DNA from 3 places in the Planctobacterium sp. AWM4_229 genome. Region 2 is predicted to be linked to each of the others. Evidence: predicted binding sites of a transcription regulator. Region 2 holds the regulator's gene; each other region holds the start of a gene.
What was found. The regulator FliA, encoded in region 2, starts transcription of late flagellar genes. The targets are predictions, from matches to a motif close to CTAAAGNTNNNNNNNNNNNNGCCGATA.

Region 1 (10,419 bases), on a different contig from region 2:
TGCGTCGAAATCTTCATTCCCAATCATGATACAACCTGAAAAATATCTGCAGATATAAATATATGTACGAAGCTTGTACCTTCAAGACATTTCTACAGATCATCATGGTTTTAAATCTTAGAGACTATATAGAAATAAATGCAGGTTAAAATAATTACCATTCGGGATTGTTAAATAGGTAAATATTCGATACTTTACATGAATTAAACTATACAATTAGCGCTAGCTTATCATTGAGCGCCAAAACCAGAATGACAAATTCAAGGCAGCATTAAGGAAGTAGTAAATATGGCCAACAAAAGTACCGATATATTGCATGTAGAGCGTTCAGATATTTTGAGAAGTCTTCGCTTGCAAAGTAGTTTTACGCAAAAGCAGATCGCCGAAAAATTGGGCATAAGTCGAGAAAAAGTGGTGGCGGTAGAAAACTGCCATTTAAAATCAATGTTGGCATTAGAGTTAGATACGATTAAAAATTGGTGGAATTTATGCCGTGCACGAGCAGATATTGAAACCCAAAAGCAATTTGCCAAATTAATTAAAAAAGAATTAAGTATTTAGCCAAAGAAAAAATGGCGTCCCCACCGCGACTCGAACGCAGATCTAAAACTTAGGAGGTTCTTGTTTTATCCGGTTAAACTATGGGGACGCTGATTTAGCTATGAACTAATCACCATTAACTGTTTAGATTATTACGCAATCATAATTACAATAAAAGCGTTAGCGGCGCACCACAAAATCGTTTGGTTGAATATTCGCCAATGGAGTCCCGTCCACCACCCTTAATTGTGCCGAATTAAAGAAGGCTTCAGTCACCACAACTCTTGACGGATGAATACTGTATTGCGTTTGAGATAAACCATTGGGGGAGAAGAAATGACGCATCTGAAAAACCGCTAATTCGTCACCTTTTTTTACACCTTGCTTACTACCTATGTTTACCGACAGGCTGTTATTGTGGATACCAATTATTCTTCCATAAGTAGGCATACAAGCAATAAGCTCATCAATCTCAGAGGTTAACTCCCGCAGCATTTCGCCAGTAGCTTTGCCGAATTGCGATCCCCAAAACTCTTTGCTTGTGGCTTGTACTTTCTGGTGTTTATCAAATTGCCAAATTGCCGAGCGATGATAAGTCTTGTCAAAAAGAATATCCCCTTTGGTACCGTCTAATAACATAAAGCGAATCGACAGGTTTCTACCGGGATGTTTCTCATCCCAGAATTTTGCCACATCCAGGTAGGTCTGGGGTTCTTCATCCAAACTGAGTTCCACAATGTCGCCGATCAACACATATTGTGCGCTGGCTTGTTCGGCTAACAGCATTGATTGAGTTTTAAGGTCCTGAGGCTGAGGGAAGAAGGTGTAAGGCTCTACTTTACTGATCGTGGCGCGTTGGGAATAGACTTCAAAACTTTCTTTAATGGCGTTAGCCAATGGGCCATCAAGGGCATTGAGACCACCTATGGCTGCTTGCCGGTAGGCGCTGACATGGAGTTTACTAGTAACAATATTTTTTTTGTAATCAGACGCACTGCACTGATCCCTTTGGGGAAAGATATCCGCTCTTATGGCGACTTCTACAAAATCATCGTAGTAATGCTCGGATATTAACTCCACACTGGCTACCTCGCCTGAGGCTCTTATTTCAAGCCGTTCATCTCGTAACAACCCGTCGGTCATTTCCTGAACACTGCGCACCGAAGCACCTGCAAACAAAAGGGCTTGTCGTATCGCTTCATGAGTTGCTTGTTGTCTGGCCAATTCTTTGTTGTTGTTGTGTATTACTGCTTGACCACTGGCTTCAAACCAGGCTGCATGCGTAGGCAGACTCGCTACACTGAGTAGTGCCAACAAAGTAAAAATCTGTCTGAACATAAGAACCTCAATTTACATCTTTTGCCATGACGCGATATTTTGTCACTTATATCTGCTGCAATTGGTGAATTACCGTCAATAAGGCGTCAGTTTTTTTAGCTGCTTTGGTACAAGCACATTACGTACCACCTCAATCAATCATTGTTATTTATCAGAATAAATGGCAAACAACTTGCTTAGAAAGCATTAAACATTATTGATGTATCAATTGCGTCAATAATATAGCGCTGATAAAGATATCCTTTTATCAAGCGGATTGTATGCAAAATTCAGGCAAACTGATGGGTGGGTTATGAAGACAAAATTCAATTCCAAAATGGACAAATTACTTGTCGTTGGATTAGTGACACTTGGGCTATCCGGCTGTAAATCGCTGGAAGCGATGTATTACAGTGATAAGCAAGTAGAGTGGGAGTATGTCCAACCGGAGCAACATCCTGTACTGACTGCGGTAGGTTATGCACCTGTTAGCGCACAAATGGGCAAAACAGACTCAGCCAAAATGTTGATGGCCATAAAGGCATCCAAACTGGATGCTTACAAAGAACTGGCCGAGCAAGTGTATGGGCAGCGAATTGACACCCAGCAGTCTTTGGCTAACCTGGTGCTCAAGGACAATGATTTAAAGGCATCGGTTGAAGGCGTAATCAGAGGTGCTGAAGTGGTTAAAACCTATCCGGTAGGTGAGGATGTTTACGCAACGGAATTGAGTCTCGATTTTCAAAAAGTGTATGATATTTACCTTTCCACGGCACGTCCAAGAAAAATAAAAGAAATCACCTATTATTGATATATTGAGTTTTCCCGCTCCACTCAACATGAAAACCTCTCTTTTGAGAGGTTTTGTCGTTTTTGAGCAAGTACTATCGAGGTGCAAAGTAAAACGAGTTTATGCTAAAGGGGTTTATAGGTAAGGTATATTGTGTGCTTAGCTCAACGGTTAGGGGAGCTTTAATAAAACGTCAGGCTTTGACACCAGAGCCCAACATGCCGCCCTGTGTTTTACCTTTGTTGGTGTAAGTAAGTGATTCTTTGTTTCGTGCTGCCAGCATTACGTTGCGTAATCGCTGAAGTCTTATTTGGTTCTTTTCTACTGCCGCAGCGTTTACTTCAGTCTGATGCTGACACTTATGCAATAGTTCTTTGCCTTGCTGAGCCAATTCGAATTGTTCTTCGGAAAGCTCGCTCTCAGGCGTTTTTAATTTTTGCAGAGACACATCGTTTTGTGCTAACTGCTCCAGTAATGCCGATTTTTCGTCAATCAATGTCAGCAGACTTTCAGCATCGCGAGCAACCACCAACTCCAGTTCTTTTTGGAGGTTAGCTTCTAACGCCTGAAGTAGCGTTAGTTGTTGTTCTAGAGCTGCAGTCAAATCTGACATCAATTAACCTTTGGATAAGCCAAACAGTTCAGTTTCAGCTTTCGAGATTTTGGATGCCAGTTGCTCAGCATCAATCTTGTAAGAGCCGTTCTGAATCGCCGCTTTTAGTTTATCAACTTTATCTTGATTCACCGGAGCGTCGCTTGCTTTTTTCTGCACGTTCGCCAGTTGTTGTGCTGACTGGGTCAGCGAAACGGAATCCTGGCGAGGGGCAGCAGCAGCGGTTTGAGCTTGCTGTGCTGTATTCGCACTTTGGCCTTGCTGAGCCTGTTGTTGATTGAGTCGTTGACTCTCCAACTGTGGCTTCTGACCTGTGCCATTTACATTGTTAATAGCCATGATTAAATTCCAATACTTTTAAACCCTCAGTTAGCTTATCGGCTGACGCCTTTCAATCTTTAATAAAAAACCAATAAATGCGCTTTTTTTTTATACTGGCTAACTGTATTTTCGCAGTTTAAATTAAGACCATAAAAAAGTCTTTATAAAATCAATGATTTGCCAATATTTGTTAGGTTAACAGCGACATTGGCAATCTTCTAATGCGCCTCTCCGAGTTGCAGCGCACCTCGTTCCATTTTATATCTGGACTCGAACCTCGTTAACATTCGCCACTTCTGCTTCTAGCTGCTTTTTAGAGCGTCTATTTTGAACCGAGATCGTATCACCAATATTGCCATCTTGCAGTGCTACACCACTGGTTTTTATTTCAAGTCCGCTGAGCTTCGCAGTTATCACTATGGCGTCGCCTTTACAAACAAAGCATAGCATATTCGGAGATACGGTAGTGCCATCTCGTGAACGGCGCTTTAAACGCGCACCCACAACATCTTTTATATCGGCAAAAGTGCCGCCTCTTATACGTCTTTTGTCTACTTTTTCTAAAGTAACGTTATTGGCGGTTAATAAGGTACCCGGGGAGACCGTATCTGCCAGTACAACGACTTCTTGCATTTCTGTTACGCTGACACTCAAATAATGGAACCAACCATTGCTCGGGCAGCTCACTCTTACTGTTACGTTAGATTGACGCAAAGATTGCGAACTACTGCTGGCTTGCAAATCCACAGGACAGGCAGGGATGTTGATGCGTTCATCAATACTCCTGACGGAAATTTGTACATCATTGATGTTGTCTACTTCGGCATTTTGATAAACAAATATCTCTGCGGTCTCTTCCACAAGATTACGCATTAAATCTTTTTCTTGCGCAGCCGCTATATTGGTTGTTATAAACCAACCAATTAAGGAAAGTTTTAAGGTTTTCTTGAGGTTGGCGAAATTTTTCATGTTCACTTTCTTCCAATTTGGCTATGCTTAAAGGCAATTTTGGTAAAAACTTAACAGCGTCAAAAAAATAACGCTGTGTGGGCGAATAATAATCACGCATCCACATAAGAGTACTATTCAAGTATCGTGCCTGTTTGGATGAATTAGAGGTGTTTTATGGCGGGAATTTTAGATTCTGTTAACCAACGAACTCAGCTGGTGGGGCAAAACCGCCTTGAGCTATTATTGTTCAAACTCAATAATCGCCAACGCTACGGAATTAACGTATTTAAAGTACGTGAGGTTTTACAGTGTCCGCCCTTAACTTCAATGCCAAAGCTGAATGCCTTGGTAAGAGGTGTTGCCCATATTCGCGGCCAAACTATCTCGGTTATCGATATGAGTATGGCAACAGGTGGACGTAAGATTGAAGATATCAAAAATGCCTTTATTGTCATCGCGGAATACAACCGCTCAGTACAAGGTTTTTTAGTGGGCTCGGTGGAGCGCATTATTAATATCAATTGGGAAGCCATCTTGCCACCACCTGAGGGGGCGGGTAAGGCCAGTTATCTTACTGCTGTCACAGAAGTTGATGGCGAATTAATTGAAATTCTGGATGTTGAAAAAATCCTCAATGAAATCGCGCCAGCACGAGAAGTGGTGCGCGAAGACATGGCTGAAGAGTTGGCTAAGCACGACGCCAGTCTGGATGACAAGATTATTTTCATCGCGGATGACTCATCGGTAGCGAGAAGCCAGGTTAAAAAGGCCTTGTCCTCATTGGGCCTGGAAATTGAAGCTGCCAAAGATGGCCGAGAAGCGCTTGAAAGACTGAAAGAAATTGCCTCGGAAACCGGCGATGTAACCGACAAAGTTGGCGTTATCGTCAGTGATATTGAAATGCCAGAAATGGATGGTTATACCTTAACGGCAGAGATTAAGAGTACGCCTGAACTGGCTAAGTTACATGTAGTGCTGCATACTTCATTGAGCGGTGTATTCAACCAAGCGATGGTTAAGAAGGTGGGGGCGGATGATTTTATTGCGAAGTTCCACCCAGATGAACTGGCTACTGCGGTAAAGAAATGGCTGGACAAGTCAGCGGAAAAATAATCTGTGGTGAATAAAACATTAAGCGAAGACGACTACACACTGTTTAGTGAATTCCTGGAGCGCTGCTGTGGTATCGTTTTGGGACCGAACAAGCAGTATTTGGTGAGAAGTCGTTTAGCGCCTTTGATGCGAAAATATGACGAGCCTTCGCTGAGTCAGGTGGTTAATGATGTGATCAACGGCAGAAATAGGGGTTTGAGAGACGATGCTATTGATGCCATGACCACCAATGAAACACTGTGGTTTCGAGACAGATATCCTTTTGAACTGTTAGTCAAAGAGCTGTTTCCCAAATTCGCAGAAAGTCGACAGCCGGTAAAGATCTGGTGTGCTGCGGCATCATCAGGGCAAGAGCCCTATTCAATTGCGATGGCTGCAGCTGAATATCAGAAGTTGAATAGTCGATTTGCCGGTGTGCAAATTGTCGGTACCGATCTGTCCACGGAAATGCTGCAAAAATGTAAAGTGGCCACTTACGATTCATTGTCCTTGTCGCGAGGATTATCTGAGGAACGAAAACGCCAGTTTTTCGACGATACACCAGAAGGAAACAAGCGCATCAAGCCTGAGATTGCGCGTATGGTTACCTTCAGACAGCTCAATTTGCTGGACAGCTACGCCAATCTGGGGCGTTTTGATATGGTGTTCTGTCGCAATGTCTTGATTTATTTCGCACCAGAAGTGAAAAGCGCTATACTGCAAAAAATTGCCTCTGTGTTAAATAAAGACGGCATTTTATTCTTGGGTGCGTCAGAATCTATGGCTGGCTTATCCTCCGATTTTAATATGATTCGATGTAATCCTGGCTTATATTACACTCGAAAATAATTTTATTATATCAACGAACCCCTCTAATTTAGAGGCCTTTCGCGTTTCTCGGCGCAGCCCCTCTATCTAAAATATATTGCTTCTTCCAAAACTGGCACATGCCTTGCTTTCAATCCACTGTAAGTTTTTTGACGCTGTGGAGGCCAGAATGGCTATCAGTTTAGACAAATTAACCGCTTTGCATCATCGAGCTGTCTCAGTGAGACAGGATCGTATGGAGCTTATTGCCGGCAATCTGGCAAACCAGAATACACCCGGCTACAAAGCCAGAGACATAAATTTTCAGGAAGCGATGAAAAGCGCTTCGTATGAACAACGTATGCATCTCAATCGCACCTCATCCGGGCATATAGAAGGGCAAATGCAAAGCGACCGACTTGTCACCTTTCGGGTTCCAACCCAGCCGGATACCGGCGATGGCAACACAGTTGAAGGACAGATGGAAAAAAATGCGTTCCTGGATAACGGTTTGCGGTATCAGGCGAGTATTCAATTTCTGGATGGCAAATTTAAAGGCATGAAAAAAGCACTGACCGGAGGGCAACAATAATGAGTTTGTTTAATGTAATGGACATTGCGTCCTCGGGCATGCATGCCGAAGGCGTAAGGTTGAATACCACCGCTAGTAACGTGGCAAATGCTAACAGCGTAAGTTCTTCCTACGGTGAAACTTACAAGGCGCGACATGCCGTTTTTGCCGCAGAAATGAAAAATGCCACAAATGCCCAGGCACCGCTGGGCACCAAAGTTAATGTGTTGGGTGTTGTGGAGAGCCAAAAGCCCCTGCAGATGGAGTACTCCCCCAATCACCCCATGGCCAATGAAGATGGTTACATCTTTAAGCCTAATGTCAATGTCGTGGAATCCATGGCGGATATGCTCTCAGCTTCAAAAGCCTATGAGGCAAACGTGCAGGTGGCTGATACCACTAAGCGAATTTTCCGCCGCGTGATGATGTTAGGCCAAGGCCGATAGGAGAATAAGATGGACGCAATAGGCAGCAAATTATTAAACGATCAGCTGTACTGGCAAGAAGAAGGGGTACCGGTGGCGGATCCCAATGCCAATTCACAGTTAACCCAGGAAGATTTTTTCTCCTTACTCACTGAGCAACTTGCCATGCAGGACCCCACCAAACCGGTGGACAACGACCAGATGGTGGCGCAGATGACCAGCTTTACCATGGCGGATAGTCTGTCCCAGCTGAACGATAAGTTTGATGAATTTGCTTCATCCATGAATTCAAACCAGGCACTGCAAGCAACCAGCCTCATCGGTCAAACCGTATTGACGGAAAGCAGCGTGGGCAACACCTGGCAAGAGGGTGGTGTGAGTGGCTACATCATAGCCGATGCACCGGTTGAAGATATGCAAATTCAAGTACTAAATGAGTATGGCGAGGTGGTTCGTGAAATGGACGCTGGTAATCACGATGCTGGTGCCATTTCTTTTGGCTGGGATGGTACTGATGCCGACGGCAATCATTTGCCGGCCGGTAAGTATAAGGTGCAGGCAACAGGCACCATTGACGGCCTGAATACCGAACTGAACGTACAGATGAACGCTCAGGTTACCGGTACTGCCGTGGCTGCGCAAAATGTCAAAGACATGAAGATTATTATCGAAGACGATATTGGTCAGGTGCTGCGTACCATTGATGTGGGCAGTCAGCAAGCCGGTAATATCGAATTTGGCTGGGATGGCACGGATGATGCTGGGAATATCCTGCCGCCTGGATCTTATAACATCAAAATCGAAGGTGAAATCAATGGCCAGACAGAGTCAATTCCCTTTGGCATTAACCGTCGCGTAGAGAGTGTCAGTTTGGCAGGCGCAGGTAATGAAGGTGTTGTACTCAATTTGGTAGGCGATGAAAGCATCCGCCTCACCGACATAATAAACGTAAGCTAATTAGCAGGAGAACGAGCAATGTCATTTAATATAGCCCTGAGTGGTGTCGCTGCCGCTCAAAAAGACCTGGATACCACGGCAAACAACATTGCCAACGTAAATACTGTGGGATTCAAAGAGTCACGTGCCGAATTTGGAGATGTGTTTGCATCCTCATTATTAGGCGGTGGTCGAACCAAAGTCGGCGACGGTGTAGTAACCCAGGAAGTAGCCCAACAATTCAGTCAGGGCAGCTTACAGTTCACTAATACTGCGCTGGATTTAGCCATTACCGGTAACGGCTTTTTTGTTACCGTACCTGATATTTCCTCTCAGGATTTTACCTATACTCGTGCTGGCCAGTTTAAGCTGGACGAAGATAACTTTGTGGTTAACTCCCAAGGCGACAACTTATTAGGTTTTCCGGTAAACAGCGATGGGACTTCATCTTCAATTGCATTGAGTACCGCAGAGCCAGTGCAAATACCCGATTCTTCTGGTAATCCATCAGCCACAACCGAGGTTGACCTGCGCATGAACCTCCCTGCCGGTGATGCTGCTATCGACCCGGATGATTTCGATCCAGATGACACAACAACTTACAATGCGTCAACTTCGATTACAGTGTACGATTCCCTAGGTGAGTCTCATATTCAGACTTTTTACTTTATAAAGGATTCCAATGCGGCATCCAATGAGTGGTTAATGATCACTTCCGTAGATGGTGAGTTTTACGATTATACTAACTCTGACGGAACAGACCCTGCTGATGCTGCCGCTGTAAACAATGGTGGTTCAAACCACGTTGGATTTGGCAATACCCTCACGACCGCTGGCGGTGGTACCACTAACACCGGTATTTGGGGCACGCGACTGGTGTTTGACTCCAGCGGTGATTTCACTGAAATCCAGTCTGCTGATGGTAACGCTTTGCCTACGGGGGTCGCGGGCGATGTACTCATCCCTACAACTATTCCGTTAACAGGATTGACTTCAGGTGCCGATACAGCCCAAACATTGGCCATCAACTTTAATCTGGATACCAATGGCATCGGTGATGATGAACCCACGCAGTTTGCCTCAAACTTTGAGGTGACATCGTTAGAACAGGATGGTTTACCTGTAGGGCGTTTAACGGGTATTGATATCGGCCCGGATGGTCTGGTTAGAGCAACGTTCTCCAACGGTACCTCAGAGCCTATTAGCCGTATCGCTTTGGCGCGTTTTTCTAACGAGCAAGGTTTAACCCAAAATGGTAATGCCTCCTGGAAAGAGAGTATTTTGTCCGGCGAAGCGCTAGCGGGTGAGGCCACCACGGGTACCTTTGGTGATATCAACTCCTCAGCTCTGGAGCAATCCAATGTAAACCTGACTACTGAGCTGATTGATATGATCATCGCGCAGCGGAACTTCCAGGCCAACTCACGAGCCTTGGAAATAAACAATGCCCTGAACCAGACAATCTTGGGTATCAGATAATCTTAACGTCAATAATAAAGGGCCACATAACGTGGCCCTTTTTGTAACCACCTTCCATTTCGCTCTGCACTACTCCAAAATCGTTTTTGGCATGATTAATGCTTTGATACTGTTAAGTAAATAACAGGTCAAATTACCGTCATGGATAAAATGCTTTATATTGCCGCATCAGGTGCCTCTCAGGACCTGTTATCGAGTGCGGTTCGAGCCAACAACCTGGCAAATGCCCAAACCACCGGATTTAAGGCGATGATGGCGCAAGCCCGAGCCATGCCGGCTTTCGGCGACGGTTTGCCGACACGTGTATTTGCCATGACAGAAAGTCCGGCGAATCGCTACGACGCCGGAGCCATGGTGCAAACTAATCGCGACCTGGATATTGCCGTTGAAGGTAATGGTTGGTTTGCGGTAATCGACAAAAACGGCGGTGAAGCCTATTCCCGTAACGGCAGCCTGCAAATGGGCACCAACGGTGAGCTGTTGGATACCCGCGGCAATCAAATTGTGGGTGAGGCAGGTCCTATCTTTTTACCAATCCCACTTTCAAACGTGAGTGTGGCTCAGGATGGCACTATCT
Region 2 (10,419 bases):
GAAGAAGTGCAACAGCTATTGGATATGTTGGCCAAATCTAATCCCAAACTGGTTGAAGGGTTGGTGCCAGACATTTTACCGCTCAGTACAGTGGTTAAAGTCCTGCAGACCTTGCTCTATGAAGGGGTGCCGATCCGCGATATGCGCACCATAATCCAGACGCTTTCGGAGTATGGTGTTAAGAGTCAAGATCCTGACGTTTTAGTTTCTGCAGTAAGAATCGCCTTAAAACGTCTGATTATCCAGGAAATAAATGGCGGTGCGAAAGAAATCCCTGTGATCACACTTTCACCTGAACTTGAGCAGATGTTACATCAGTCTTTACAGGCGGGTGGCCAGGATGGAGCCGGTATAGAACCTGGCCTGGCAGAGAACTTACAGAATTCTTTGAATCAGGCTTCACAGCAACAAGAGATGGCTGGAGAGCCAGCCGTTTTATTGACGTCCGGAATGTTAAGACCAGTACTTTCAAGATTCCTAAAACATGTGGTACAGGGTTTGCATGTAGTCTCTTATCAAGAAGTTCCTGACGACAAACAAATAAAAATTGTCAGTGCTATAGGACAATAACAGAGCACCAATACCTGAGGTGATGAGATGAAAATCAGACGATTCTTTGCAAAAACCATGCATGAGGCTTTAAACGAGGTTAAAGCTGAATTGGGCGGTGATGCCGTAATCATGTCAAATAAAAAAGTGGCAGATGGCGTAGAAATAGTTGCCGCTTATGACAACGAACCCGTTAAAAAGCCCGCAGAAAAGTTTGATGCTGCGATAGCTATACCATCCCTGAAAAAGCCCACGGGTAACGGTACACCAACGTTGAGTGAAGTTATTGGGGATTCTGGCGCTGATAGCCTGAAAGAATTGCTGGAAAAGCAAGGTGCAGGCAACTTTTCAGCAGAGACAGAGTCAACAACCTATTCCAAAAAGGGTGCTCAAAGTAATGTGGAGAAAGCGCCTGCTATAGCCAGTGCCTCTAAAACGGCACCTGAGCCGGAAGTACAAACCACAGTCGCAAAACCTGCTGCATCAGCTGGACTACAAAACGGTGACAAGGCTATTCAATCCATTCAGGAAGAGTTGCGCTCATTGAGAAATGTGCTGCAGTTTCAGGTAGGAGGCTTATTGAAGCAAGAGCAACGCAGAGGGCACCCACTTCAATCCTATTTAGTTGATCGACTTGAAGCCATGGGGGTTTGTTCCGAGCTTGCTGAAGACGTCGTATCTTATGCGCCTGAGAGTGCCAATGAGCGAGAAGCCTGGTTATTCATTCTAAAACTTTTGGCTAATAGACTTAAGACCACCCGTAACGATATTCTGACTCAAAGTGGTGTGATGGCCTTCTTGGGACCAACTGGTACGGGAAAAACCACAACGATTGCAAAATTAGCGGCGCAGTATGCTAAACGTTATGGTGCCGACCAGGTAGCATTAGTGACTATTGATAGTTATCGAATTGCTGCATTTGAGCAACTAGCGACTTACGGTAAAATAATTGGCTGCTCGGTTAAAAAAGCGGCAAACGCGCAAGAGTTGTCAGACGTTTTATACCAATTTAGGAATAAAAGGTTAGTATTGATTGATACCGCCGGATTTGGACAAAGAGATACGCGATTAATCAAACAGTTAGATACCTTAAACGAAACATCTTGTGCTAATATCAAAATGTACATGGTGTTGCAGGCAAATACTCAAAGACATGTTATGGAACATACTTTGCGTATTTATAATAAAATGCCGGTTCAAGGTTGTATCTTTACCAAAATTGATGAATGCTTCTCTTTAGGTGAAGCGATAAGCGTCGCGATACAAGAAAGATTACCGGTGGCCTATTTGACCGATGGACAAAAGGTTCCAGAAGATATAAAAATAGCGGATGCGAAGTATATAGTTTCTTTAGCTGCAAAGCTTTATAAGAAATACGATTTACCGCATACTGCGAAGAAGAAAACAGTTCATTCAGCAGTGGCAGTATGATTGAAGACCAGGCGAGTAGTTTAAGAAAAATGAGCCGAAATAATTTAACAAAAGTAATTGCTGTTACCGGTGGTAAAGGGGGTGTTGGTAAAACCAATGTAACCTTAAATACGGCGATTGCCATGGCCAAATTAGGTAAAAAGGTCTTGGTGCTGGACGCGGACTTAGGCTTGGCGAATGTCGATGTCATGCTAGGACTGCGGGTGGGTAAAAACATTTCTCACGTGCTTGCTGGAGAATGTAGCCTTGAAGATATTCTTATCGAAGGCCCCCACGGCATATTGATCGCTCCGGCCACATCCGGTACTAAAAATATGGCGGAACTGTCACCGACAGAGCACGCTGGTCTTATCCGAGCTTTTAGTGAACTTAAGATTCCCCTTGACGTTTTGTTAGTGGATACCGCGGCTGGCATCTCTGATATGGTGCTTAGCTTCTGCAGAGCATCGCAGGACGTTATGTTGGTGGTGTGTAACGAACCTACCTCACTAACCGACGCTTATGCCCTCATGAAAATACTCAACCGCGACCACGGTGTATTTAAATTCAAAGTGGTTTCTAATATGGTACGCAGTCCTCGAGAGGGACAAGAGTTATTTGCAAAACTGTCGAAAGTCACCAATAGATTTCTTGATGTCGCTTTGGAGTTGGTGGCAACCGTACCTTACGATGAGAATATTCGCAAAGCCGTACGCAAGCAAAAAGCCATTGTTGACGTATTCCCCGGCTCACCTGCTGCGCTGGCCATCACTCAATTAGCCAAACAAGCGCTTGGGTGGCCGATACCCGCTCAACCCGGTGGCCATCTGGAATTCTTTATTGAACAACTAGTGAATAGACAGGCAGCGAGTATCCAAGGGTGAACAGTAAAGCAAACGCTTACAAACAACACGATGATAAAAGGCTGCTGGTAGAAAAGCACGCCCCACTTGTAAAGCGTATTGCACACCATCTTATGGCCCGCCTACCAGCCAGTGTCTTGGTGGAAGATCTTATTCAGGCAGGCATGATTGGTTTGCTGGAGGCTTCCCGTAATTTTGATGGCAGCAAAGGCGCTAGTTTTGAAACTTTTGCGGGTATCCGAATTCGCGGTGCGATGCTAGATGAGATCCGCAAAGGTGACTGGACTCCGCGCTCCGTGCACAAAAATGGTAGAGCCATCGCTGAGGCGATTTCTGAGGTGGAGCGGGAAACCGGTGGCGATGCGAAAGATGTCGATGTCGCTGAAAAAATGCAAGTTTCTCTGGCTGATTATCACCAAATGTTATCAGAGGTAAATGCTGGAAAAATCATTGGTATCGAAGATTTAGGCGTTACTGAGGATGTCCTGACGACGGACAAAAATAAGGGGGAAAACACCCCTTTTGATGACTTGATGGAAGGGTCTTTTCAAAAAGCGTTAGCCAATGCAATAACGACTTTACCGGAACGAGAGGCAATTGTATTGTCTCTGTACTATGATGAAGAACTGAATCTAAGAGAAATTGGCGAAGTACTGGATGTAAGCGAATCCAGGGTGAGTCAAATTCATAGTCAGGCTATGCTAAGATTAAAGTCCAGAATGCAGGCATGGCAAGCTGGATAGCGTATAATAATAAAATTTGATCGAATCCTCACTGGAGGCAGTTTTGGATAAAAACATGAAAATTCTCGTTGTTGATGACTTTTCTACAATGAGACGAATAATCAAAAACTTGTTGAAAGACCTTGGTTTTACCAACGTTCAGGAAGCTGATGACGGTAGTACCGCTCTACCGATGTTACAACAAGGTGATTTTGATTTTGTAGTAACTGACTGGAATATGCCAGGCATGCAAGGTATTGATTTGCTTCGCGCAATCAGAGCCGACGACAAGCTTAAGCACACCCCAGTGTTGATGGTTACTGCTGAAGCCAAAAAAGAACAGATAGTCGCGGCTGCGCAAGCCGGTGTAAATGGTTACGTAGTTAAACCTTTTACCGCCGCCACACTGAAAGAAAAGCTCGACAAAATTTTTGAGCGTCTTGGTTAGTTCAGGACAGTCCTGATAGTTAAAAGGAGCTGAAATGACTAATGATAAGAGCTCTCCCATATCTCTTGAGGATGCCAAACAACTTGTGGCGTTCCTGGAGCAAGGGGACAATGAAGCGGCAAGAGCACTACTAGAAGCCAGTAAAATACAGGATTCTATGGAGTTGTTTGCCGAAGTCGGGAAGCTAACCAGACAACTTCATGATTCATTGAACACCTTCAATATTGATTCGAGGATTGTGGATCTTGCTAATGAAGATATTCCCGATGCACAGACTCGCCTGAATTATGTGATCGAAACCACTGAGCAAGCGGCCAATCGCACGATGGATGCCGTTGAGTCCAGTATGCCAATCGCAGAAAAAATTAATAGCAGTATTGGTCACATCCTCCCTGAGTGGAAAAAGTTGATGACACGTCAACTTGAATTAGGGGAATTTAAGTCTCTATGTCACGAACTTGACAGTTTTTTGGAACAAGCCAGTAAAGATTCTTCGCAATTGAACGATTTATTAACTGAGGTTCTAATGGCGCAGGGCTATCAGGATCTAACAGGCCAGGTGATACGTAGAGTAATTCAACTGGTTAAAGAAGTTGAAGATAGCTTGGTTAACATGCTTACTGTGTTCGGTGAACCAGAATCTGAATTGAAAAAGGTTGTGGACGAAACCAGCAAACCCAAAAAAGTGGGAGCCAGTGAAGCAGAAGGGCCAATCATTGATGCCGAAAACAGAGACGATGTTGTCCAGGGACAAGATGACGTTGATGATTTGCTTTCAAGCTTAGGTTTTTAATGTGGAGTTAATGCATGTCGTTTGATGTTGACGAGGATATACTTCAGGACTTCCTGGTGGAAGCCGGAGAAATTCTGGAACAATTACAAGAGCAACTCGTTGATCTGGAAAATAATCCTGAAGATTCTGACTTGCTTAATGCAATTTTCAGGGGCTATCACACGGTTAAAGGCGGTGCCGGGTTCCTGTCATTAACCGAGCTTGTTGACATCTGTCACGGTGCTGAAAACGTATTTGATATGATGCGTAACGGCCAACGTAGCTTAACCCCAGAACTCATGGACGTCATATTACAAGCCACTGATGTGGTTGTAGAGATGTTTGAGCTGGTTAAGGCGCGAGAGCCATTACAAGCTGCTGATCAGGCTTTATTGGATACCTTACACCGTTTAAGTCAGCCCGAAACCGCTGATGAAGCGCCAGCAAACGCCACCTTAGCATCGGCACCAGAAGAAGCCGCTCCAGAACCTGCACCTGCTCCGGCCGCATCTGATGACGATGATGACGAATTCTTTGACTTTGATGCCGATAGTATTACCTCGTCAGATGATGGCGGAATCGATGAAATTTCCGAAGACGAATTTGAGCAACTTCTCGATGAGTTGCATGGTTCAGGAGGCGCTCCCGGTAAGGCAGAAAGCGCTCCTGCGCCGTCAGCCCCAGCAGCATCCTCTGCGGGTGGTGACGAAGATATCACCGATGAGGAATTTGAAGCTCTGCTGGATCAGTTACACGGCAAGGGTAAATTTGCAGGAGAAGCAGATGCAGCACCAGCTCCTGCGCCAGCACCTGCACCTGCTCCCTCGGCCGCGGCAACAGGTGACGACGAAGATATCACTGATGAAGAGTTTGAGGCGCTTCTAGATCAATTACACGGTTCAGGTCAAGGACCGGGCAAAGCCGCCACAGCAGAACCTGCCCCGGCACCCAAAGCAGCCCCAGCCCCGGCACCTAAGGCTGCACCAGCCCCTGCACCTAAAGCGGCGCCAGCCCCCGCGCCAAAGGCGGCACCTGCTCCGGCACCCAAAGCAGCGCCTGCGTCTGCTAAAGCTGAACCCAAAAAAGATGACAAAAAAGCGGCGGCTGCAGCGCCACCTGCCGAAACCACAGTACGCGTAGATACCAAGCGACTTGACCAGATCATGAATATGGTGGGTGAATTAGTATTGGTACGTAATCGCTTGTTGAGTTTGGGAATAAACCTGAATGACGAAAACATGTCCAAGGCGATTGCTAATCTGGATGTGGTAACAGGTGATTTGCAAGGTGCGGTGATGAAAACCCGCATGCAACCTATTAAAAAGGTATTTGGGCGCTTTCCTCGCGTAGTGCGTGATTTAGCACGAAGCTTGAAAAAAGACATTGCGCTCGAGCTTAAAGGTGAAGAGACTGATCTCGATAAAAACCTTGTAGAGGCTTTGGCAGATCCTCTTGTTCACTTGGTGAGAAACTCGGTGGATCATGGTATTGAGATGCCGGACGATCGTGTTGCCGCGGGTAAACCAGCCAAGGGAACGGTAACACTTGCTGCTTCGCAAGAAGGTGATCATATCCTGCTGACCATCGATGATGATGGTAAAGGTATGGATGCTGAAAAGCTGAAAGAAATCGCCATCAGTCGTGGTGTATTGGATGCTGATGCGGCAGCAAGAATGTCGGACGTCGAAGCCTTTAATTTGATATTTGCTCCTGGCTTTTCCACCAAAACCGAGATCTCGGATATTTCAGGTCGCGGGGTTGGTATGGACGTGGTGAAAACCAAGATCAACCAACTGAATGGTTCAGTGAGTATTGACTCTGAACTGGGCAAAGGCACAAGGCTGGAAATTAAAGTTCCTTTAACCTTAGCCATCTTACCCACTTTAATGATAATCGTTGGCGGCCAAACATTTGCCCTTCCGCTTTCATCGGTAAACGAAATCATTAACATGGATTTGAGCAAGACCAATACAGTCGACGGTCAGCTTACTATGATCGTGCGTTCTAAGGCGATTCCACTGTTTTATTTGAGAGAGTGGTTAAGGCGCATACCGGGCGAGATTGATAAAGCGTCTGGTCATGTCGTTGTTGTACAGATTGGTACTCAGCAAGTGGGATTTGTAGTGGATTCCCTTATTGGGCAGGAAGAAGTGGTGATTAAACCACTCGATGCGCTGTTACAGGGTACGCCCGGTATGGCAGGAGCAACAATTACCAGTGACGGCGGTATTGCGTTGATTTTAGATATTCCTAGTCTGTTAAAGCGCTATGCCAAAAAAGCACTGAAATAGGTAATCGAATAAAAACAATGAATATCCGAAATGCCATATAAAGTCCTGGTTGTTGATGATTCCACTTTTTTTCGACGGCGTGTTGCGGAAATACTAAATCAATCCCCGGACCTTGAAGTTGTCGGGGATGCTCGCAACGGCAAAGAGGCGATTGAGGCTGTCAAACGCTTCAACCCCGATGTTGTTACCATGGATATTGAAATGCCAGTGATGGATGGCATCAGTGCTGTGAAAGAGATCATGCGCAGCAATCCTGTCCCTGTCATCATGTTTTCCTCGTTAACCTATGAAGGCGCACAAGCAACTTTAGATGCTCTTGATGCTGGAGCGATGGACTTCTTGCCCAAGCGCTTTGAAGATATCGCACGAGATCGGAAAGAAGCTGTAGAACTGTTGCAGCAGAGGGTCAAGACATTAGGGGCCAGAAAAATAGGGTTGCGTTCTTATCGGAGCAATCCGATTTCTACTAACGCTTCGAGCACAACTGCGCCTACTTTTTTACGACAAAAAAGGGAGACTTCTGGAACCAATCTAAGAGAGTCGGCAGCTCCAATAAAGCCCCTTACGTCATATCGCCCGTCAGGTAAGCGATACAAGATCCTGGTCATTGGTACTTCCACCGGAGGACCGGTTGCACTGCAAACGATACTGACAAAGTTTAAAGGTGGTTTTCCTTATCCAATATTGTTGGTACAGCACATGCCTGGCACTTTTACCTCCGCGTTTGCAGAACGACTAAACAACGTCTGCGAAATTCAAGTAAAGGAAGCGCAAGATGGCGACTTGTTATCGCCGGGTGTCGCTTACCTTGCCCCAGGGGGGCGGCAAATGCTGGTAGAAGGAACAGCGAGTAGAGCATCAATAACAATAACTGATGTTCACAATACTGAATTGGTGACTTACAAGCCCAGTGTCGATCTTACCTTTTCTTCTGTTGCCCGATTGTACGGTGGAGATGTGTTAGGCATTATTCTCACTGGAATGGGAGCCGATGGTAAAGAAGGCTGCAAAAAACTGAAATCTCGCGGCGCTACCATTTGGGCACAGGATGAAAAATCGAGTGTGGTTTACGGTATGCCACAGGCGGTTGCCAGTGAAAATATCGCCGAAAAAAGTATTCCACTTTCTGAATTTGCAGAAATGATTCAGAAAGAGATGTAAATCAGTGATAATAAGCCAAATTAACGGTCTATCTATTTATGTTAACTGAGAGTCTAATGTTGTGATCATCTGGACGGTAGCAAATCAAAAAGGTGGTGTAGGAAAAACCACCACGACTGTGACCCTTGGTGGACTGTTAGCGCAACGAGGTGAGCGTGTTATTTTGGTGGACACCGATCCGCATGCATCGTTGAGTTATTATTTCGGTATTGATTCGGAAGAGTTAGGTGCCAGTGTATACGATGTCTTTATGTCTGGTAAAAACCTCACTAAAGACAAGGTACTGGATTGCTTGTGCCCCACCAAACTAGATTCGTTGTTTATTCTACCTGCCACGATGGCGCTTGCTACTTTGGACCGTAAAATGGGACAACAAGGCGGAATGGGACTTATTTTAAAAAAAGCATTGCGCTTATTGAAAGACGAATTTGATTTTGCCTTAATCGATTGCCCCCCGGTGTTGGGCGTGTTGATGGTAAACGCATTGGCAGCTTGTAGCCGAATTCTTGTGCCGGTGCAAACTGAGTTTTTGGCCCTCAAAGGCTTAGACCGAATGATGCATACTTTGGAAATAATGGAAAAGTCGCAAAATACCAAATTTAATCATACCATTGTGCCGACTATGTATGACAAACGCACTAATGCAGCGTTGGATGCTTATAAAAAGCTAAGGGCAACCTACGGTACATCTGTATGGTCAAGTGTTATCCCGGTGGATACCCGGTTTAGGGAAGCCAGTCAGGCACAAACCCCGCCTTCGGTTTTTTGTCCTAAATCTCGTGGAGTATTCGCGTATAATAGTTTATTGAGTTACGTTGAATCTATGGAGCCGTCCCGATGAGTGGGTCTTTTGCAAATGAAGATGTGATGGAAGAATATCTGTCGGCTTTGTTGACTGAAGAGCAGGAGCCCGCGGAAGATACCGTACAAAATCAGGCTGTTGCCAGATTACTGGAAGGGGTGAAACCGGATATTCCAAAAGTGGAAATTCCAGCACCTGTGGAAAGTCCACTCCCAGTGCAGAAGCCTGTACCTTTACCCACGCCCTCAGAGCCTGTCGTAAAGGCACCTGAGTCGGTGCCAGAAGTTGAGGTTGCGCCCCAAACTGAACAGAGTGGTGGTGATGGCGCTGTTGTAACTAATGACAGGGTGATCAGCGGTAACTTTCAGGCGTTATTTTTCAATGTTGCAGGTTTGACCTTGGCAGTGCCGCTCACTGAATTAGGGGGTATTCACAACCTCGAAAAGCCCGGACCACTTTTCGGGAAACCCAATTGGTTTATGGGGGTAATGCTTTATCGTGAAGAAAAACTCAATGTTGTCGATACAGCTAAATGGGTAATGCCAGAAAAATGTAATGAAATACTGGAAGATTCCATAAAATATCAATATCTTATTATGTTAGGCGATAGCGGTTGGGGTTTAGCTTGCGAAGAGCTGGTAAATACCGTTTCCTTGCAATCAGAAGATGTTAAATGGCGAGATGTTGGCGGCAAGCGGCCTTGGCTCGCTGGCATGGTTAAAGAAAAAATGTGTGCTATGCTCGATGTTAAGCAATTAATTAAAATGCTTGATAACGGGCTTGGTAGCAACGATTAATAGTTAAAAGCGCTTATACTGGAGCACCTCATATGAGTGATGAAAGAAGTTCAAATATAGCAGAAGATCAAAACGACGAGGTACTGCAATGGGTAACCTATCGTCTGGGTGAAGAAACCTACGGTATCAACGTAATGCAGGTGCAAGAAGTATTGCGTTATACCGAAATAGCTCCGGTACCTGGCGCACCTGATTACGTGCTGGGTATTATCAATCTTCGTGGTAATGTCGTTACCGTTATCGATACCAGAGCGAGATTTGGTTTACCACCAACAGATATTACAGATAATACCCGGATCGTCATCATTGAATCTGATGAACAGGTAGTGGGTATTCTTGTGGATAGTGTTGCGGAGGTAGTTTACTTGCGCTCTTCTGAAATCGACAGCGCACCAAATGTTGGTACTGAAGAAAGTGCTAAATTTATTCAGGGTGTGTCCAATCGCGATGGCGAGTTGCTTATACTTGTGGACCTTAATAAGTTGCTCACTGATGACGAGTGGGATGAACTCTCAAAGCTATAAGTACTGAATCGATAAACGGGCCGTCCATGAGACGGCCTTTTTTTTAAGGAAAATGGGTGAATTGTTTTAAAAAATACGAT
Region 3 (10,419 bases), on a different contig from region 2:
GGCTTGAGCAAACCAGTTGGTAATGCGATTCGTTATGGCTTGCGAGGATTTTCGCTCAGCACTTTTGTCAGATTCAGGCAGTTGCACGGCTTCTGTAGCTGAAGCTGTTTTTTTGGGACTGGCTAGCGATTGCGGTGTTGCGCCTGACACGCTTCGTACATCTGTCATAAAATATTCAAAAGACTACAGGGTTTGAACTTATCATTAATATGCCACTATTTTCATCAAAATGTCCCCGACTTTAGGTAATTTTAGGCGGTAGCATGGTAAACAGTACGATGTGATGGAATTTTGTACAGTAAAACCCCTGTTTCGATGTGAATAGATGTTTCGCTTTTGCTGACTTTAGGCTAAGGTAAGTTCAATAAGTGAAAAAAGCAGAGCCATTTGTAAGCCGATGCGCTTAAGGCAGAGGTGATGGCGTACAAGGTTTTAGTCAACTTACTATAATAATATTTGGCGAAGAGTAGATGTGTCCCACTGATTACGAGAACGATGAATTAATCTTCCTGGATGAAGAAGATGCCGATTTAGAAGCATCTGAGTCAACAGCAGGAGTTTGGCATGTGCTGGTTGTGGACGATGATGAGGAAATTCACTCCGTTACCCGCCTCGCCCTTTCAGATTTGAGCCTAAATGGCAAAAGCTTATATTTTCATCATGCCTATTCAGGCGAAGAGGCCTTGTCATTTCTTAAGGAGCGGGGTCATGAGATAGCGGTTCTGTTACTTGACGTGGTAATGGAAGCTGATGATGCCGGGCTTCAGGTAGCGCGTAAAATGCGCGAGGAAATGAATCTTGAAGAACCCCGAATTATTTTGCGTACGGGGCAACCCGGTTATGCCCCTGAAGAAAGTGTCATTAAAGAGTATGATATTAATGACTACAAAACCAAGACTGAGCTAACCCGCAGTAAGTTGGTCACTACTATCATTGCTTCGTTGCGTTCCTATCAACAAATTTTAACCATCAATCAGAGCCGTAAAGGCCTTGAAAAAATCATTGGCTCCGCCGCAAACCTGTTGGAGGAACACTCCGTTAAAGGATTCTGCGAGGGGGTTGTCGAGCAAATTAGCTCTTTAATAGGGCTGGAAGCGGGCGGCGTATTGTGCGCGCGAGCTGGCTCTGTGTTGGACAAAGAAGAAGATGGCGTTTATGTTCTTGGCGCTGCTGGTGACTTTGCCACCTTTATTAATGAAAGACTGGAAAGCATTCGCAACGATAAAATAGTGATGCACGTCACGCAATGTCTTCAGATGAGAAATCATATCTTTGGTGAAGATTATTCTGTTCTCTACATGGATAGCTCTGGTTACGAAGCGGCAGTGTATATCCAGGCCGGTAATGAAATCAGTGACGTAAACAAGCAATTATTAGAAGTATTTCTATCCAGTGTCTCTGTTGGTTACGAGAACGTGAATCTTTTCCATCAATTACGCAATGCAGCGTTCAGGGATTATCTTACCAAACTGCCTAATCGCAACGAATTCATCAACATGTTAGATGAGCTCAATCGCACTGATAACGATTCAGATGCGGATATGATTGCGCTAATCGACATTAATCACTTCTCTGATATCAATGATGGCTTGGGTCAAGAAGTGGGCAATAAGTTGTTAATTGCTGTATCTGAAAGATTGACCGAAAAGTTTGGTGATAATTGTTTAATGGCGAGAATCGGAGCCGATGTATTTGGCTTGATTGGCAAGAGTGAAAGACTCGAACCAAAACATATCGATTCCATATTTTCGGTGCCTTTTAAGGCCGGAGATCACACCTTACCCGTGAATATCACCATCGGATTAACGCGATTATTAGAATCAGCCAGTGGTATTAATTTACTCAAGCAAACTAATATTGCATTAAATCGCGCCAAGAAAAACATTACTACAAATTACGAGTTCTACGCGCCAGAGATGGAAGAAAAAACCACCTGGCGTTTGGGCATGATTCGTCAGTTGCGGGCTGACTTCGCCGAGCGAAAATTACAGGTATGGTTTCAACCACAAATTGATCTTGCTACTGAAAAAGTTATCGGTATGGAGGCCTTGTTGCGTTGGCCTTCACGAGAAGGCGGTTATGTCTCACCGGCGGTATTTGTTCCTCTCGCTGAATATTCTGGGTTGATTATAGAGATCGGTGAATGGGTGTTACTTGAATCCTGTGAACGTTTAAAAGCGTTGGAAGGTTTAGGTTATAAGGACTTGCGTGTTGCGGTTAATATTTCTATGCCACAATTTCGTGATCCTCGCTTTGTACCTTTAATCAAGGACACGTTAAACAAACTGGAAATTAAGCCACAAAATCTTGAGTTGGAGATAACAGAAAGCTTGGTAATGGACGATCCACAAATTGTTGTGGAGTCGTTAAAAGATCTGAAAAGCAGTGGTGTGCAAATTGCCATTGATGATTTTGGAACGGGTTTCTCATCAATGAGTTATCTACAGCAGTTACCCTTAGATCGGCTGAAAGTTGATCGTGCTTTTGTGAAAGAGGTAGAGCCAGGTAAACAAGCCTTTATTGCTGAAACCATAGTTACCTTGGGGCAGAAATTGGGCTTGAAAACGATTGCTGAAGGGGTGGAAAAGCGCGAACAAGCCAAGTACATGCTGGATCTGGGATGTGATGAAGCCCAAGGCTATCTGTTCGCCAAACCCATGCCTTATGATGAACTCATTGAGTTCTTGGCCAAGCATGACTCCGAGGCGCCGACTTCAGGCTGACAAGACATTTCGTACTATTTTTTGATATTCAGGTAAAACCTCTGCTTCAAACCAGGGGTTTTTCTTTATCCAGATGTTATTTCTTGGAGACGGGTGCGGCAGTGGCAGATAATCTGGCGCATACCGATGCCATTGGCGACAGCGTTCAGTCAGCGACAACTTATCTTTAAGATAGTATTGTTGTGCGTAATTTCCCACTAGCAATCTCGGAATACCTTTAGGCAACGCAGCAATGATTTGGGGGTGCCAAAAAGGGGCGCACTCTTTCCTCGGTGGCAAGTCACCACTTTTTCCAGAGCCAGGAAAACAAAAGCCCATAGGTATTAATGCTAGCTGTTCAGGATTATAAAACGTTGTTTCCGTCAGGTTTAGCCATCTTCTCAGCCTTTCACCTGATTTGTCGTTCCAGGGCTTACCCGTTTCATGAGCTAATCTTCCTGGAGCCTGACCTATAACAATGATTTTTGCACTTTTCCCTAGCTGTAATATCGGCTTGGGAGACTGCGGCAATGAAGCTTTGCACAGGTCACATTTGCTTATAATTTGAATTAAATTTTTCATACAAAAAAGAATATAATCGAAAATGGTTACATTGGTAATTAATTGTGCTACATTAATAATGTGATTGGCTCTTATTTGGAGGTAAAGGTGCGTAAATCAGTTTTGTTTTTGGTATCAACCTTAGTAAGTACAATGTCTTTTGCTGAGTCTGTCCAGGATAAAAACAACTTGTTCAAGTGTGTTGACTCAACAGAATTAAGCTTAAATGCTGAGTGCTTGTCTCAAACTATTGAAAGCAATGTAAAATTTAAAGAATTTCAGTCAGATTTCCAGACGCAAATTGGAGATCTAGGCGGTAACGCAATGGCGACCATGAAGTTTTACCCAGAACTCATGGAAATTCATATCATCGCTCATGATGACGAAGCGAACAGCGGTGCTCTGGCCAAGCTTGACACAGAGCAGAGCAAAAGCGCGTACTATTAAGTAAATAAACGGTTTAATCCGTTGATGGCAGCTACCCGATAGGCCTCAGCCATAGTAGGGTAGTTGAAGGTAGTGTTAACAAAATAATCAATGCTGTTAGCACTGCCTCCTTGCTGCATAATCGCTTGTCCTATGTGCACAATTTCAGAAGCACGTTCCCCAAAACAATGTATTCCCAACACCTCTTTCGTTTCTCTGTGGAAAATGATTTTTAATCCGCCTACTAAGCTGTGTGCAATTTGCGCTCTGGCCAGATGTTTGAACTGTGCTCTACCCACTTCATAGGGGACTTTTTGTGCGGTTAATTCTTGCTCGGTTTTACCTACAGAGCTAATTTCAGGAATGGTATAAATACCGGTAGGAATATCCTCAACCAGCGTCGAGTGGCTCTCACCTTGAAGCATCGCCTCGCCGGCGAAACGGCCTTGATTATATGCCGCAGAAGCAAGACTTGGATAACCTATTACATCTCCGACAGCATAGATATTGTCTACAGTGGTTTTGTAATTAGCATCGACCCGTAACTGCCCTCGACCATCGGCCTCCAGGCCGACCGCTGACAAGTTAAGCATATCAGTATTACCCGTTCGACCGTTGGCAAATAGCAAACAGTCGGCTTTCATCTTTTTACCCGATTGCAAGTTCAGAACTACCCCATCCTCTCTACCTTCGATGGATTCATACTGTTCGTTATGACGGATAACGATACCACTGTTCCATAAGTGGTAACTAATGGCGTCTGATATCTCCGCATCCAGGAAAGAAAGCAGTCTCTCACGCATGTTGACCAAATCTACCTTCACATCCATACCGCGAAAGATACTGGCATATTCTGTGCCGATAACACCCGCCCCGTAAATGATGATACTTTTAGGATCGTGATTGAGTGACAGGATAGTATCGCTGTTATAAATTCTCGGGTGATTGAAATCGACGTCTTTGGGCGTGTAAGGCCTGGAACCAGTGGCAATAGCGAATTGTTCTGCCGTCAGAGTTTCAACAGAGCCATCCGGGTGGTTGATTTTTAAGGTATGTTCATCTACGAAGGAAGCCTCACCATGTAAAACGGTGACACGATTTCGCTCGTAAAAACCCCTGCGTAATTGCGTTTGTTTGCGAATAACCGAGGAGGCGTGACTTAGAATTTGCTCGAACGTTAAGTGATGAGCTTTTTCACTGTCGTTAAATAGAGGATTGCTATTGTATTCGATTAAACGGCTTACAGAGTGCCTTAATGCTTTTGAGGGGATCGTGCCCCAGTGGGTACAACCACCGCCAACCAATTCATATTTCTCAACGATGGCGACTTTTTTGCCGGCTTTGGCCAACTGCATGGCCACACCTTCGCCACCGGGACCGCTACCAATAACGATAGCATCAAATTGATACTTTGGTTTTGCAGTTACCCGTTTACGACTCGCTCTTTTAGCCATTTTTGTCTCCAATTCAAACGCTTAAGGAGAATAATAGCCAGGTAACTGCAATTGTGAAACTGTAAAGTCTTAACTGCGGTAGCTAAGTACAGTTTAACTAAGCATATTGCAAAGGCATTCTACTCAAATCCAGCCATTTATTTCGTTGTACTGCCAAAGATGCTTTTAATTCCTTGTACTTATAGCGAATCTCTAGGCCTTCATAGGATTGAATGAGAGCACGCTTTTTTAACTCCATCAGTCTTTTCCGCGCTTGATAAAACTCTGTCATTTTCATAACCAACGCGTCATATTCCACCTGAAGTTTGGCTAAAATTTCATCTTTGTTTGGATGACCCAAGCTCAGCGCTTTTTCTGTAGCATACTGCAATTGCATTGCGAGTCTTGCCTTCTCTATGCGCTCTTCCGGGCATCGACGCAAATTGTAGGTAAGTTTTAACCAAGACAAGCCACCGATTAACCATTTAGTGGGATCAAACTGCCACCAACGGATGCCATTGCGATAGTCGTATTCGAAAATGTGATGAAAATTGTGGTAACCCTCGCCAAAAGTAAAAAAGGCCAAAATATCATTATCTTTTGCCGTATTTTTATCTGTGTAAGGTTGACGCCCCCACAAATGCGCCAGTGAGTTGATGAAAAAAGTGACATGGTGAACTACTACAAGGCGCAAGACCCCAGCCCAGAGTAACATGCCTAATACATCACCGTTCAGCCACCCCAACAATGCCGGGATACCGACATTTGCCGCAATCGAAATTTTTCCATAGTGTTTATGCTGCCACATTACAACTTTGTCTTTTTGCAAGTCTCGGCAGTTGGCATAATCTACATAGGGGTTGGTCTGATAATCTCTCAGCATCCAACCCAGGTGAGAAAACCAAAACCCTTTCCTGGCGGAATAAGGGTCCTTTTCGTTATCATCAACGTGCTTGTGGTGAATGCGGTGATCAGAACTCCAATGCAAGATGCTCCGCTGTACCGCCATGGCACCGAATATAGCGAAAAGTACACGGATAATGGCATGCGCTTCGTAGGCTTTGTGCGACCATAGTCGGTGGTAACCGGCGGTAATGGACATACCAGACATCCAGATTAGCGCGATACATGCAGTGATCTCAGCCCAGTCCAGGCCATTGATTACGGCTTCTAAAGGCACTGCAAATACTGCAACCGCAGTGGTGAAAAGGAAGAATAAAACGTTAACAATTAAAAGGCGTGGTTTGGTCATCTGAATATTTAAGCTTACAAGTGTTCGCTAATTTTAGTGCCTTCAATTATGATTGGCAACCTTGAAACAGAAAACAATCATTTGATTCATGCAGGGGAAGATATTTGAATCGAAAGGAACAGAAACTAAAAACTCGCAGGTCGATAATTGATGCGGCCTTTTCAATTCTGGATGAACAGCGGGGCCTTTCCAGTATTTCGTTGCGAGAAGTGGCTCGTAAGGCTGGTATCGCTCCTACCTCTTTCTATCGACATTTTAATGATATCGATGAGCTAGGTTTGACCCTTGTAGATGAAGCTGGCTTGGCATTGAGACAGTTGATGCGTCAGGCACGCATCCGTATCGAATCCGGTGGTAGCGTAATACATACTTCCGTGAGTACATTCATGGAATACGTCTCAGCCAATAGCAATGTTTTTCGTTTGTTATTGCGTGAACATACGGGAACATCACAGGCGTTTCGGGCTGCGGTGCAAAGAGAAATAAGTCATTTCGCAGACGAGCTTACAGATTACACGGTGGAAACCACTAAAATGAGTCGTGAGATGTCCAGTTTACAAGCAGAAGCTATGGTACGGATAGTGTTTAGCGCAGGAGCGGACGCTATCGATGCCTCACCGGAACAAATGAAAATGCTTGCCCAGCGAGTGGAAAAACAATTGCGCTTTATCGCTATCGGGGCATTGCGCTTTTCTCGTTCCGACAATAACACTGAGGAAGAGGGCGAGTAGCGCCCTATCTTTTTCTCAAAATCACGCCCGTTTCGATGTGATGGGTATAAGGAAATTGATCAAATAGCGCCACTTGAGTGACTTCGTGGCTACTACTGAGACTGGCAACATTGGCTATCAGTGTTTCGGGGTTGCAGGAAATGTAGATAATTTCATTGTAATCTCTTATCAATTCAATGGTATCAGGGTCGACTCCTGCTCTAGGAGGATCCACTAACACCGTTGAGATGTCGAGATCCTCAAGTCCTGCGCCTTCAAGGCGTTTTTTACTTCCACCATTTTTGTAGTATTCAGTGAATTCTTCACTGGACATTCGTGCAACAAACACATTATCTAGCTTGTTTAGTTTAATGTTGTGGTTAGCAGCCATCACCGAAGTACGGGATATTTCTGTGCCCACAACTTTCCTGAAATTTTGCGCCAGTGGAATTGAGAAATTTCCAGCGCCACAATAAAACTCAAGGAGGTCACTATTGGATTTGTTTTGCGTGTTGTCGAGACACCATTCAATCATGGCTTGGTTGACGTAGGGATTTGGCTGAGTGAAACTATTTTCAATGTGCATAAAATGATATTTCTGGTTATGCACAGTGAGAGACTCAGTGATGTAATCTTGCTCTTTTATTAGTTTTTGCTTTCTTGCCCGTCCGACAAAATGGACTTTGTGGGTGGTTGCAAGATTCTCTTTCAACTTCGCAATGGCGGCTTCCCACTCCGCATCCAATTGACGGTGGTAAAGTAGTGAAATAACAGTCTCACCACTTAATCCACTTAAGTAATCAATTTGGAATAACTTACGACGTAGCACCGGCTTGTCTTTGATATAAGAGAGTAGCAGAACCATAAGTTCGTTAATGGTTTCTATTGCCACCGGAAACTGGTCCACCCGGTACTTCTCTTTGTTCTCTTGGTTAAACATAATGTGGTATAGCTCATCGCCTTCATGCCACACCCTAAATTCCGCTCTGGAACGGTAATGTTTTAGAGGAGAAGGGTATACCGCCAATTCATCACGGTAGTAGGGCTGGAAAAGTGTCGTTAATCTTTCGTGCTTTTCGTTAAGTTGTGCCTGATATTGCTCAGGTTCACTAGAGAAGTTTTGCATAGCGCAGCAATCACCAAAATTAGGTTGGTTAGTAGTTATAAGCAATCGCTAATAATACCATAAACTGGCTGAAGATCAGTGTATCCCTGACTTTATCTGCAATAGAGACTAAAATCTGTACTCTGGAGGTCGATAACATGGATGAGGTTAATTGAGGAAAGTGTCATGAACTTAGGTGATATCAAATCCACAGGTGCTGACAAAACGCAGGTGGAAGGTAAAAAGGTAACGCCTGATAAACTAGCTACGGCAGGGGACAATCAGGCTTTAAAGGAAATGGTAGACGAACAGGTATCGCTGAGTAGCAATGCCAAGTCTGTAGCGGCCGCTCGTATTCTGCAGTCTAGTTTCGATCAAAATGTGATGTTTTCTGGTCAAGCTGAATTATTGGCGGATCTAAAACCCAAGCCCCAAAATAAACCATTCGACTTTGAAGAAGTGGCTGAGAATGTGCTGACCTTCATTGGTGGCGCTTTAAAGCTAGCAAAGCAAAATGGTGCTGATGACGAAAAATTAACGGAAATGTTTGAGCAGGCCAGAAAAGGCGTTGAAAAGGGGATCTCTCTTGCTCGCAAAGATCTTGCTGCTTTTATGAATGAAGAGTTAGACGAGGGGATCACTAACAGTCTTAAAGCCATTACTAAGGGTTTAGACGAACTCAAAGAAGAGTATTTTGGCAAACCAGAATCTGAAACTGTTGCAGCTAGTCTGAGTGTTGCAGGTTCACAGGAAGAAAGTAGTGAATTGACACTTCGAACTGCCGAAGGAGATGAAGTTAGTATTTCATTTGAATCTATTCAGCGGTTCAGAGCTCAGCAAGAGGCCTTTGCCAGTCAACAAACGTCTGTAGACGGTAGTTTAGAGACCACGGTTGGTTACAGTCAATCTTATGAGTTTTTCCAGAGTGAGCGCTTTAGTTTCTCAGTAAAAGGTGACTTAAGTGCTCAAGAGTTGGAAGATATCGCCCAATTTGTAGAGCAAACGTCCGGTGTTGTTGATGAGTTTTTTAACGGTGACATCGAAAAAGCCTACCAGCAAGCAAGTGACATAGGACTGGAAGACTCACAAATTACGGCTTTTGCTTTAGAGTTATCTAAGAGCGAGCAGTTGGAGACGGTGCAGCGTTACGAACAGGTTTCCCATTATAATGAGGGTGAAGCAGAAAAAGCCGAAAAACCACCAATTAAGACTATCTCTGAATACCTCGATAATTTATTGGATTCCATCGGTAAGAACGAGCAAATCTTTGGCCAACGAAATACCTTTGACGAACTTGTTAATGGCCTTATCAGTGAAGTTGAGAATATAAAAACGCCAGAGTTACTTGAAGCGTTTAACCGATTTCAGGAATTTAATCAGAGGTTGTTGAGTAGCCTACCCGAAACAACAGGTGCAGCTCCAGAATCACAACCAAATGATGTAACTCAATAAAAAAGGCGCTAAAGCGCCTTTTTAGTATGTTCTACTAAAGTGGTAAAATCAGATCAGGATTCTTCTCTGTCATTTCTGTCTTTAGCAACCCGAACCTTTAATGTTCGATCTTCAAATTCGCTGTCATTGAGCTTCTTGATAATTTTGTCCACGTCTTTTTCTGGCACTTCAACAAAACCAAAGCCTTTGCGTTTACCAGTTTTTCGGTCGCGCAGAAGTCTCACTGAGTGAACCTTAGTGACTTTTTCAAAATAGTCTTTTACGGCTTGTTCATTAACTCGATATGGAAGATTGCCCACATATAAAGTAGCGACTTCACTATCAGAATCTTCTGCATCATCAGAAACGTCTTTGTTTTTCGCTGCGAAACTTATAGCTAACGCTGAAATAAGAGCGCCTGCTAAAAAAGCAATGGATGAATCGAGATTGAAAAGTTCAAATGCTAAGAGCAAATAGCCTGCTACACCAATAAGTGCACCAATTGCCAAGCCTGGTAAGAAAAGTGGCATGAGATATCCTTTAACTATAATTATTGTAATAAGTAATAGTGCGCTTTTGTATCACTGAAAAGATGACACTAAATAAAGACACGCATAGTAGAACATAGTAACCAATATCTGCTCAAACACAATGTTATGTTGCATAAGCGGGGCTTGCCATGAATGCGCTAGTACCGTTGTGCTGATTATTTATATAAATGAACTTAGAAAGCACGCCTCGATTAATAAATAATAAATGTAGTCCAATAAATGCCTGGAAATGATAGTTTTTTCATCGG

Region 1: flgM (flagellar biosynthesis anti-sigma factor FlgM) is a predicted target of FliA. The motif match lies at 3,636-3,662, and genes of this name have one in related genera.
Region 3: ACXAGP_RS21640 (DUF5610 domain-containing protein) is a predicted target of FliA. The motif match lies at 8,319-8,345, and genes of this name have one in related genera.

Annotation. Positions count from the first base shown of each region.
Region 1 is NZ_JBSWWX010000009.1:8,574-18,992, reverse strand. It holds gene smrA (DNA endonuclease SmrA) at 1-27, opposite strand, end outside; gene ACXAGP_RS18775 (transcriptional regulator) at 289-561, shown strand; gene ACXAGP_RS18770 (flagella assembly protein FlgT) at 721-1,878, opposite strand; gene ACXAGP_RS18765 (LPP20 family lipoprotein) at 2,171-2,668, shown strand; gene flgN (flagellar export chaperone FlgN) at 2,841-3,260, opposite strand; gene flgM (flagellar biosynthesis anti-sigma factor FlgM) at 3,264-3,599, opposite strand; gene flgA (flagellar basal body P-ring formation chaperone FlgA) at 3,840-4,550, opposite strand; gene ACXAGP_RS18745 (chemotaxis protein CheV) at 4,707-5,645, shown strand; gene ACXAGP_RS18740 (CheR family methyltransferase) at 5,649-6,473, shown strand; gene flgB (flagellar basal body rod protein FlgB) at 6,622-7,023, shown strand; gene flgC (flagellar basal body rod protein FlgC) at 7,023-7,448, shown strand; gene ACXAGP_RS18725 (FlgD immunoglobulin-like domain containing protein) at 7,458-8,384, shown strand; gene flgE (flagellar hook protein FlgE) at 8,403-9,842, shown strand; gene ACXAGP_RS18715 (flagellar basal body rod protein FlgF) at 9,984-10,419, shown strand, end outside.
Region 2 is NZ_JBSWWX010000005.1:71,630-82,048, forward strand. It holds gene flhA (flagellar biosynthesis protein FlhA) at 1-570, shown strand, start outside; gene flhF (flagellar biosynthesis protein FlhF) at 598-1,980, shown strand; gene ACXAGP_RS12020 (MinD/ParA family protein) at 1,977-2,843, shown strand; gene ACXAGP_RS12025 (RNA polymerase sigma factor FliA) at 2,840-3,565, shown strand; gene cheY (chemotaxis response regulator CheY) at 3,609-3,992, shown strand; gene ACXAGP_RS12035 (protein phosphatase CheZ) at 4,027-4,785, shown strand; gene ACXAGP_RS12040 (chemotaxis protein CheA) at 4,800-7,055, shown strand; gene ACXAGP_RS12045 (protein-glutamate methylesterase/protein-glutamine glutaminase) at 7,086-8,216, shown strand; gene ACXAGP_RS12050 (ParA family protein) at 8,278-9,057, shown strand; gene ACXAGP_RS12055 (chemotaxis protein CheW) at 9,054-9,815, shown strand; gene ACXAGP_RS12060 (chemotaxis protein CheW) at 9,848-10,339, shown strand; gene ACXAGP_RS12065 (phosphohexomutase domain-containing protein) at 10,396-10,419, shown strand, end outside.
Region 3 is NZ_JBSWWX010000015.1:194-10,612, reverse strand. It holds gene ACXAGP_RS21680 (TIGR03899 family protein) at 1-168, opposite strand, end outside; gene ACXAGP_RS21675 (bifunctional diguanylate cyclase/phosphodiesterase) at 471-2,723, shown strand; gene ACXAGP_RS21670 (uracil-DNA glycosylase family protein) at 2,715-3,284, opposite strand; gene ACXAGP_RS21665 (pyridine nucleotide transhydrogenase) at 3,372-3,710, shown strand; gene sthA (Si-specific NAD(P)(+) transhydrogenase) at 3,707-5,143, opposite strand; gene ACXAGP_RS21655 (acyl-CoA desaturase) at 5,241-6,374, opposite strand; gene fabR (HTH-type transcriptional repressor FabR) at 6,479-7,105, shown strand; gene trmA (tRNA (uridine(54)-C5)-methyltransferase TrmA) at 7,110-8,210, opposite strand; gene ACXAGP_RS21640 (DUF5610 domain-containing protein) at 8,376-9,641, shown strand; gene ACXAGP_RS21635 (RNA recognition motif domain-containing protein) at 9,695-10,150, opposite strand.